One region of the Rhizobium sp. UGM030330-04 genome, then DNA from elsewhere that is predicted to be linked to it. Evidence: riboswitches for the same ligand, from Rfam matches in the RefSeq annotation. Region 1 holds a riboswitch; the other holds the start of a gene.
The links. Region 1 has a riboswitch for cobalamin ahead of nrdH (glutaredoxin-like protein NrdH). Riboswitches for the same ligand answer to the same signal wherever they lie in the genome.
Positions count from the first base shown of each region.

Region 2: linked by a shared signal. The riboswitch ahead of N434_RS09785 (CbtB domain-containing protein) and the one ahead of nrdH (glutaredoxin-like protein NrdH) in region 1 are both predicted to bind cobalamin.

Region 1 covers NZ_QKML01000001.1:581,778-586,701, forward strand. Annotated here, with positions in the region: gene nrdE (class 1b ribonucleoside-diphosphate reductase subunit alpha) at 1-1,275, opposite strand, end outside; gene nrdI (class Ib ribonucleoside-diphosphate reductase assembly flavoprotein NrdI) at 1,263-1,661, opposite strand; gene nrdH (glutaredoxin-like protein NrdH) at 1,674-1,895, opposite strand; cobalamin riboswitch at 2,206-2,429, opposite strand; gene N434_RS02920 (nucleoside triphosphate hydrolase) at 2,563-3,192, opposite strand; gene N434_RS02925 (ATP-binding cassette domain-containing protein) at 3,189-3,971, opposite strand; gene N434_RS02930 (ABC transporter permease) at 3,971-4,924, opposite strand, start outside.
Region 2 covers NZ_QKML01000005.1:200,127-205,050, forward strand. Annotated here, with positions in the region: gene N434_RS09770 (LysE family translocator) at 1-51, shown strand, start outside; gene N434_RS09775 (c-type cytochrome) at 170-604, shown strand; gene N434_RS09780 (cytochrome c) at 693-1,613, shown strand; cobalamin riboswitch at 1,884-2,111, shown strand; gene N434_RS09785 (CbtB domain-containing protein) at 2,273-2,455, shown strand; gene N434_RS09790 (CbtA family protein) at 2,467-3,180, shown strand; gene N434_RS09795 (hypothetical protein) at 3,185-3,499, shown strand; gene N434_RS09800 (type 1 glutamine amidotransferase family protein) at 3,677-4,243, opposite strand; gene N434_RS09805 (GNAT family N-acetyltransferase) at 4,265-4,753, opposite strand.

The sequences.
Region 1 (4,924 bases):
CTTGCCCATGTGGCTGTAGGAGAGATCGGCATTGAACTCGCTCGCCTCGCTGACCTGCAGGATTTCCGAGCAGAGATTGCTCATGCTGATACGGCCGGCGACCGGATTGGCGCGGTTCACCGTATCCTCGAACATGATGTAGGGGTAACCGCTCTCGAACTGGATTTCAGCGATGATCTGGAAGAATTCGCGCGCCTTGATCTTCTTCTTGCGGATGCGGCTGTCGGCGACCATCTCATGATATTTTTCGCTGACCGAAATCTCTGTCAACGGCACGCCATAAACCCGCTCCACATCATAAGGCGAGAACAGGTACATATCCTCGTTATTGCGGGCGAGTTCAAAGGTAATATCGGGGATCACAACACCGAGCGACAGGGTCTTGATACGGATTTTTTCATCCGCATTTTCGCGCTTCGTATCGAGGAAGCGCATGATATCCGGGTGATGGGCGTGCAGATAGACAGCACCCGCGCCCTGGCGTGCGCCAAGCTGGTTGGCGTAGGAAAAGCTGTCTTCCAGAAGCTTCATCACGGGGATGACGCCGGAAGACTGGTTTTCGATCTGTTTGATCGGCGCTCCGGCCTCGCGAATATTGGTCAAGGACAGCGCCACGCCGCCACCGCGCTTGGAAAGCTGCAGGGCGGAATTGATGGAGCGGCCGATGCTCTCCATATTGTCTTCCACGCGCAGCAGAAAACACGAGACCAGCTCACCGCGGCTCTTCTTGCCGGCGTTGAGAAAGGTCGGCGTTGCCGGCTGGAAGCGGCCGGAAATGATCTCGTCCATCAGATCACGGGCAAGCTGCTCGTCACCGCGCGCCAGAGCCAGCGCCACCATGCAGACGCGATCCTCATAACGCTCGAGATAACGTTTTCCGTCGAAGGTCTTCAGCGTGTAGGAGGTGTAATATTTGAACGCCCCGAGAAATGTCGGAAAGCGGAACTTCCGGGCATAGGCTTCGTCATAGAGATCGCGGACGAAATTGAAGGAATACTGATCCAGAACCTCCTGCTCGTAATATCCTTCCGTCACCAGATAATCGAGCTTTTCCCTGAGGTTATGGAAAAACACCGTGTTCTGGTTGACGTGCTGGAGGAAATATTGCCGGGCGGCAAGGCGATCCTTGTCGAGCTGGATCTTTCCGTTCTCGTCATAAAGGTTCAGCATCGCGTTCAGCGCGTGGTAGTCCAGCCCCGTATCAACAGGTTTCTGGCTTGCGGCTACCGGCTGTTTGGCGTCCTTGCGCAGCGCGCCTGAGGTCAGCGTGTCCAAAATCGTTCCAATCCATGTTTGACGTTGACGACATCTTCCTCCGTGCCGAGAAGCTCGAAGCGATAGAGAAACGGCACCGCGCATTTACGCGAGACGATGTCTCCGGCGGATGCGAAAGCTGCGCCAAAATTCGTGTTTCCAGCCGCGATGACGCCGCGAATGAGATTTCGGTTGGAGGGCTCGTTCAAAAACCGGATGACCGGCTTGGGCACGGCCCCTTTCGGGCCGCCGCCCCCATAGGTGGGGGTGACGAGCACATAGGGCTCCGATACATGGGGCACATCTTCTTCAGCGCCGAGCGGCAGGCGAAACAATCGCCGCCCCAGTTTCAGAAGAAAGCGATGGGTGTTTTCAGAGCGGCTGGAATAATAGACGATCAGCCCCATCACACCGACGCCTCAGCTGATCGAGCCGATCATATCAGGCCGGAAACCCGCCCAATGCCGTTCGCCGGCGACAACGACGGGAACCTGCATGTAACCGAGACCCCGCACATGATCGAGCGCATCCGCATCTTCGGAAATATCGACGATCTCATAAGGGACGCCGATGCGGTCGAGCGCGCGATAGGTGGCGGTGCATTGGACGCAGGCAGGCTTGCTGTAAACGGTGACGGTCATAATTTCCTCTCTCGAAGCCGGTTTCGGACACGGCTCAACATTGCCGATTGCAATCGCAATCGGGTGGCGGTGGATCTGTCATTCAGGTGAGGCGCGCGGCCCAGGCAACTCCTCGCATTTCGGGATGGAACCGGCGCCGGTTTCCCTGAAAATGCTGCAAGTCGCAGAAAATCACTCTCTACGCCGACGAGCGCAGCAACTTAAAGAAATGCACTGGCATGACTTCACCCCGAAGCTTGTTCTGGAGGGGGCAGAAAAGGGAGAACGCAAATCATTTGCGTCATACACCTTCCTCCGGACACCCCGCCCGTGGACGTTTGCGCTCAAGGCAGGTCTCCTGACTTGCGGGTCACAACATCTATTCCGGCCTTCCCGGAGCTTTTAGCCCCAGTGACCCAAATCGGAACGATGCTCACCGCTTACAGTTGCGGGGGCAGTTTCGGCCTTGCTCCGCCACGATGGCGTTGCGCACCGAATTCCCGTCTTAGCTTCCAATCCTTGCGAATCGGAAGAACCTCGAACACCACATATAGTATATGAGGAAATTTTCGCGTCAACGAATAGACACACAAAAGCCCCACCCTGTGGATCAAAAAGATTCAACACATGGTCAATAAAGGCTTAACGGCAAATGCGCCTTGCCGCTCAGTGACGGGAAAGCGTTAACCTATTCCCAGATATCGATGCGAATATCGGCAGAACGGGCGTTCTCGATCACCCTTTTTCCGTTGGGAAGATCGTTTTCAAAAAGTTTGGCATGGATCGCATCCGCATCGAGACCATAGCCCTGCCATCTGTTGCGCAGCCTCTCCTCAAGCACGGCGACGGATGGCCCAACGAAAATGGTAAGGTCGAAGCTCTCGGAAAGTGCCGTCCACGGCGCCTCGTTCAGCAGCAGATAATTGCCTTCAGCAAGGATAAAGCGTGTTTCCGGCGCAATCGCCCGGGCAGACGCTATGGCGATCTCGCGGGAACGGTCGAAAACCGGGACAAGCACTTCCTGCCCGCCCTTGCGGACGGCAGAGACGATATCGAGGAAGCCACGCACATCGAACGTTTCGGGCGCGCCCTTGCGCGGCAGCAGCCCGCGCTCTTCAAGGATGCCATTGTCCATATGGAAGCCATCCATGGGCAGCACGGCGGCGGTTTCGCCCCGCGCCAGCAAAGCACCATAAAGCGCGTCCGCCAGCGTGGATTTGCCGGCCCCAGGGGGACCGGCAATGGCAATGATAAAACGAGATTTGCCCTCTGCCCGCCGAAGAACGTCTTCGGCGATCGTCTCAAGCTTCAGCGTCATGCGGCAAGCGTTTCCTTCGGCGCTTCCTTGGCGCCGGTCATGAAGGCGACGGCGTCGGACATGGAGTAGTCCTTCGGATTGATGACGCACAGGCGCTTGCCGAGCCGATGGATATGGATGCGATCCGCGACCTCGAAGACATGCGGCATGTTATGCGAGATGAGAACGATCGGCAGGCCGCGGGAGCGCACATCCAGAATAAGCTCCAGAACACGGCGGCTTTCCTTGACGCCCAGCGCCGCCGTCGGCTCGTCGAGGATGACGACCTTGGAGCCGAAAGCCGCCGCGCGCGCCACGGCCACACCCTGACGCTGGCCGCCGGAGAGGGTTTCCACCGCCTGATTGATGTTCTGGATCGTCATTAGGCCGAGTTCCGACAGTTTTTCGCGGGCGAATTTTTCCATGGCCGGGCGATCCAGCGCCCGGAACAGGCTACCCTGAATGCCGGGTTTACGGATTTCCCGGCCGAGGAACATATTGTCGGCTATGGAAAGCGCCGGCGACAGCGCGAGGTTCTGATACACCGTCTCGATGCCCGCCTTGCGCGCCTCGATCGGCGAGCGGAACTGGACGGGCTGGCCTTCCAGCCTGATCTCTCCCTCATCGGGCGTCACCGCGCCGGAAATCGCCTTGATAAGCGAGGATTTGCCGGCGCCATTGTCGCCGATCACGGCCAGGATTTCACCCGGATAGAGATCGAAATCGGCATGGTCGAGGGCGGTCACGCGGCCATAACGTTTGACGAGATTGCGTGCTGTGAGAATGGGTTCTTTTGCCATCAGCCTGCTACCTTTCTGATCCACTGGTCGATTGCGACAGCCATGATGATAAGGACGCCGATCAACAGATAGGTCCATTGCGGGTCGGTTCCGATGAGCCTGAGGCCGAGCGAAAAGACACCGACGATCAGGGCGCCGAAGATCATGCCCATGATGGAGCCGCGCCCGCCGAACAGCGACAGGCCGCCAATAACCACCGCAGTGATGGATTCGATATTGGCAAATTGGCCGGCGGTCGGTGAAACCGAGCCGATGCGGCCGATGAGGGCCCAACCGGCAAAGGCGCAGATGAGACCGGACAGGGTGTAAACGGTCGTCAGCATGCGCTTGACGTTGACACCGGCAAGTTCGGCGGCATCCGGATCGTCACCGACAGCATAAAGATGGCGACCCCAGGCGGTGCGGTTCAGCACATACCAGAGCAGGGCGACGAGCAGGACCATGGCGATGACGCCATAGGTGAAGACCGCATTGCCGAAACGGATATTGGCGCCGAAGAATTGCAGGATCGGCGCCTGCTGGGCGATATCCTGGGCGCGGATCGTCTCATTCGCGGAATAAAGGAAGTTGGTCGCCAGCACGATCTGCCACATGCCGAGCGTGACGATGAAGGGCGGCAGGCGCATGCGCGAGACCAGTACGCCATTGATGAAACCGCAGAATGCGCCAACGGCGAGACCGCAGAGAATGGAAAGCTCCGCCGGCAAGCCATAGCGGAAGGTAAACTGCCCCATGACGACGGAAGACAGAACCATGATCGCGCCGACCGAAAGATCGATGCCCGCCGTCAGGATGACCAGCGACTGCGCTGCGCCAACGATGCCGACGATCGCGACCTGCTGCAGGATGAGGGTCAACGAGAAGGCCGAGAAGAACTTGCCGCCGAGGAGCAGGCCAAAAACAGTCAGCGACAGCACCAGAACGATAAGCGGCACAGCCGCCGGACTGGAATG
Region 2 (4,924 bases), on a different contig from region 1:
TTCATGCTGATTGCCGCGGCCCTGCTGACACTTTGGGAAGCCCTGTCCTAGACTTCTGTTTTCACGATAAAATTCACCGCAATGTGACTTCTTTTCGCCATCCGGAAAGGGCATCCTCCCGCCGTTCCATCAAGCGTCCGGCACCCGGCCGGAATCAAGGAGAGAGTGTATGAAACTGAAAACCATCGCGGCGGCCATGCTTTTCGGCTGTCTTTGCGCCGGAGCGGTCTATGCTGCCGGCGAAGTCGAAAAACGTGAAGGCATGATGAAGCAGATAGGTGGTTCCATGGGGGCGCTTGCCGCTATCTCCAAGGGTCAGAAGCCGTTCGATGCCGAAGCCGTCAAGGCTGCCGTGACGACCATCAGCACCAATGCCAAGGCTTTCCCCGAACAGTTCCCCGCCGGCACCGAGACCGGCAGCGCGGCTGCTCCCGCCATCTGGGAAAACTTCGAAGACTTCAAGGCCAAGGCGGCCAAGCTCGGTGCTGATGCCGATACGGTTCTTGCCAATCTCCCCACCGATCAGGCGGGCGTCACCACCGCCATGCAGACGCTCGGCGCCGATTGCGGCACCTGCCACCAGACCTATCGTCTGAAGAAGTAAGTCTCGAATTTCAAAACGCCGCTTCCCGGCGGCGTTTTTTCACTTTGAAAGACACCTGACCAGCTCGGGTGAGAATGGGGAGAGGGGTATGTCTTCCATCTGGACGAAGCTTGTGGGCGGGGCCGTGATCGCAGCCATTGCCGGCTATGGCATTTTCGCCTGGGTCACCGCGCCGGAACGTCAGGCGCCCAGCCATTGGGTCAGCCTCGGCGAACCGGATCTGGCCAATGGCGAAACGCTGTTCTGGGCGGGTGGTTGCGCAAGCTGTCACGCCGCACCGGATGCCACCGGCGATGCGCTGTTGACGCTCGCCGGTGGACAGGCGTTGAAAAGTCCCTTCGGCACCTTCCACGTTCCCAATATTTCCTCTGATCCGCAGCATGGTATCGGCGGCTGGACGCTGGCGGAATTCGGCGATGCCATGACGCGCGGGGTGGGAAAGAACGGCGAACATCTGTACCCGTCCTTCCCTTACGCCTCCTATGCGCGCATGACGCAGAAGGATGTCAACGACCTCTTCGGTTATCTGAAAACCCTGCCGGCCAGCCAGAATGATGCGCCGGATCACGACCTGCCGTTTCCCTTCAACCTGCGCATGGCGCTCGGCGGCTGGAAGTTCCTGTATTTCGACACCTCCGCCCCGCCGCGCGTCGAGCTTGCCAATGCCAATGCCGAATTGCTGCGCGGCCAATATCTGGTCGAAGGGCCGGGCCATTGCGGCGAATGCCACACCCCGCGCGATGCTCTCGGCGGTTTCCTGAAAGACAAATGGCTGGCCGGCGGTCCCAATCCCGAAGGTGAGGGCCGTATCCCCGATATCACGCCCGGTTCTGCGAGCATCGGCGCCTGGACGACGGCCGATATTGCCGGCTATCTGGAAACCGGCTTCACCCCGGAATTCGACAGCGTCGGCGGCTCCATGGTCAAGGTGCAGCAGAACATGGCGCATCTGACCGCCGAAGACCGCAATGCGATTGCCGCCTATCTGAAGGCGATCCCGTCTCGGTAGGGAGTTTGAAGCTCCCCTCCGTCATGCCGGCCTTGAGCCGGTATGCAGCCAGACCAAGTTCTTGGGATAAAAGAGCTTTTTCGCCGTGCGGACGCACGTCGGCTGGATTCCGGCTCAGGGCCGGAATGACGGGAGAGTGTTTTTTCGTTCCGGTTTCTCTTTCCAATCTAAAGCGCACAGCAACGGGCTAAACTCCAGGATGACGTTGACTGAGGTGCGTTGCCGGCAGTGCCAAAATCTCGCCGCCATTGACTCCCGCACCCACCCGGCAGATAACATCTGCGTGATGGTTCCTTCCGGGCGTTCCGGAAGGTGAAAAGGGAACACGATAGGGAGCAATCCTCATTCGTGGCTGCCCCCGCAACTGTGAGCGGAGAGCCTGAAACGAAATGCCACTGGCAAGCCATCTCGCCCCCATTCAAGGCGAGGGCGATGCCGGGAAGGTGTTTCAGGTTTTGACCCGCAAGCCAGGAGACCTGCCATCACGGAAATGTCCATGCCGGCGGGGTGTCCGGAAGAGCGGAATGTCAGGGTCGTCGGTTCGATACCCCTGTTTCAGTCTCGTATCCCCGTGGTGAAGTGTATCGTATGCGGCTGCGCGGTTTTTTGCCGTTCGGCCGCGTCTTATGGCGCGGGGTCGCGCCGGGAGAGGGGTCACCATGTCCATCCAGCAGAATACGGCCAATGCTGCCGTTTCAGCAAAAACGGGCAGCTTCGCGCAATCGCTGACGGCGATCGTGCTGGGCCTGTTCGTAGTCGGTTTTGTCGGCTTTTCGCATGTGGAAGCCGTTCACAATGCTGCGCATGACACGCGTCATGCCAATGCCTTCCCCTGCCATTGAGGGGAAACGGCATGTCATTTTTTCGCAATATCGTCTTTACCGCCGTTCTGGTCGGCATCGTCGGCGGTTTGGCCGTCTCGGCCATGCAGGCTTTCGGCACCACGCCGCTCATCCTTCAGGCGGAAACCTTTGAAAGCGCCGGCGGCGAAGCGGCCCACAGCCATGATGCGGTAGCACCCGGCGCTGCGGTTCCCGCCCATGAGTATAATGACGAGGCCTGGGCTCCGGCCGATGGCTTCGAGCGCACGGCCTATACCGTTGCCGCCAATGTGCTGACGGCCATCGGTTACGCGCTTGTTCTGACCGGTCTTATCTCGCTGCGCGGCACCGATGCCGGCTGGCGCGAAGGTCTTCTGTGGGGCGTTGCCGGTTTTGCCGCCGTCATGCTCGCACCGATGATCGGCCTGCCGCCGGAATTGCCGGGAAGCCCGGCCGCAGCACTTGAGGTACGGCAGATCTGGTGGCTCTCGACGGTTGCCGCAACCGCGGGCGGCATTGCGCTGATCGCGTTTCGCCGCGAACCCTGGGCCATCGTTCTGGCTCTCGTGCTGATCGTCGCACCGCATGTGGTGGGCGCACCGCTGCCGCCGGAAGGCGAACATGCGCTGGCGCCGCTGCCGCTTGAACGGCAGTTCATCGTTGCCGCCACCATCACCAGCTTCGTTTTCTGGGCGCTGCTTGGTACATTGAGCGCGTTTTTCCTGAAACGCTTCCAGTCGGCGTAAATGCATGCAGGACGCAGCGGAGTGGAGTGACGAACTCGATGCGCTGCGTTTTGCCGTTCCAGGTCACGGCGCTTTCTGCGCCGTGCACCGCCTTGCCTTCAAGGCCGCTCTGGGCCCAAGCCCTGATCGTGATGCGGCGCTTGCCTATTTTTACGACCACGAGGCTGCCTTTGCCGCTGCGGCACTCGCCAAGATAAGACGCTCAAACTTGCCCGCCGGCCGCAGCCTGCATTTGAACAGCCGCGATATCCGCCGCGCGATTGCCGGCGAGGGACCGGAGTTTGCGGCGCGTGTGTGCCGGGTGCTTGATCGAGAATAGCGCAGGATGATTTGCGAGAGGCGTCTTCTCCTTGACCGTCATGCCGGACTTGATCCGGCATCCAGCCGACGCGCGTCTGCGCGGCGGGAGAAGTCTTTTCAGCCCAAGGACTTGGGCTGGCTGGATACCGGCTCAGGGCCGGTATGACGGAGAGAGGGCGGAATAAGGCTCTGCGCCTTACCGATGCTCCGCCGCGAAAATTCCAAGTTCCGCCTCGGCTTCCGGACCAAAGAGGCCGAGGGTTTTCAGAATTTCCACCGCGAAGCTCACCGGTGCGCTGCCGGCGGCCGTGATGACGCCGCCATCGCTGACCGCCTTCGGCTGGTCGCGATAAAGACCGTCGCCACGATAGGTCGGATAGGCCTTGTGCGAGGCGAGCGAATTGCCGGTATGGGCGACATGGTTCAGGATACCCGTGCCGGCCAGCGCGCTTGCCGCCGCACAGATACCGGCAACCAGCCGGTCCTTTTCGCGAAAGCGCTGCACCAGCCCGCCAAGATCGGCCGCCGTGCCCTTTTCCCAGCTGAGGCCGCCGGGAATGACGAGCGCATCGATGTTATCAGGATCAAGCGCGTCATAGGAGGTTTCGGGCGTTACATTCAGCCCGCCCATCGACGTTACCGGCCGCCCGTCCGGGGTGGCATGAACGATCTCGACGCCGAGATAGCTGCGTGCCGCCGCCGCAAGCAGCGCCGGTTCCCAGTCCGCAAAATCCTGCGCCAGCGCAATGGCGATCCGTGTCATGGCCGTCTCCGTCGGTTTTGATCAGGCGATGGACTGCATGTAGCGCATGCCGGTAACCGGACGCGGCGCGAAATCCATGTTTTCGTAGAAACGATGTGCCGCCACATTGCCGGTCGTGGCGCTGACGGAAAGATAGTCGCAACCCAGCCGCTTGGCGATATCGCGGGCGCGGGAAACCAGATGCTGGCCCGTGCCGTGGCCGCGATGGCCGTCACGCACGAAGAGATGGTGCAGCTCAAGCCCGCGCCGGCCTTCCTGCGCCCTGTAGAGCGGCAGAAGCAGCGCGTAGCCGATCAGCGCGCCATCGGCTTCGGCAACAAGACCATGCACCCAGGGCAGGGGGCCGAACAGGTCGCGCTCAAGCTTGGCCGGCGTGATCGCCGCCGCATCGCCATGGTAGGAGGCAAGCAGCGTGATCATCTCGTTAAGCTCGGGCAAATCCGTCTTGCGGGCGCCGCGAATGATGACGACGGGCGGTCTTTCCAGTGTAAGGGAGCTATCTTCGGTCATTTTTTCGGTCCTTTGGTCTTATCTGTGCCGTCAGGACGTTTGAAAACAACAAAGCCGCCTGACGGCGGCTTGTTGACAATATGATCTGTCGAGCCGCCCTTAAAGGTAGGCCCAAAAGTACGAGCAGGAGATGGGTGCGCGTTCGTTGATCATGGCGAATGCAATGCGCCC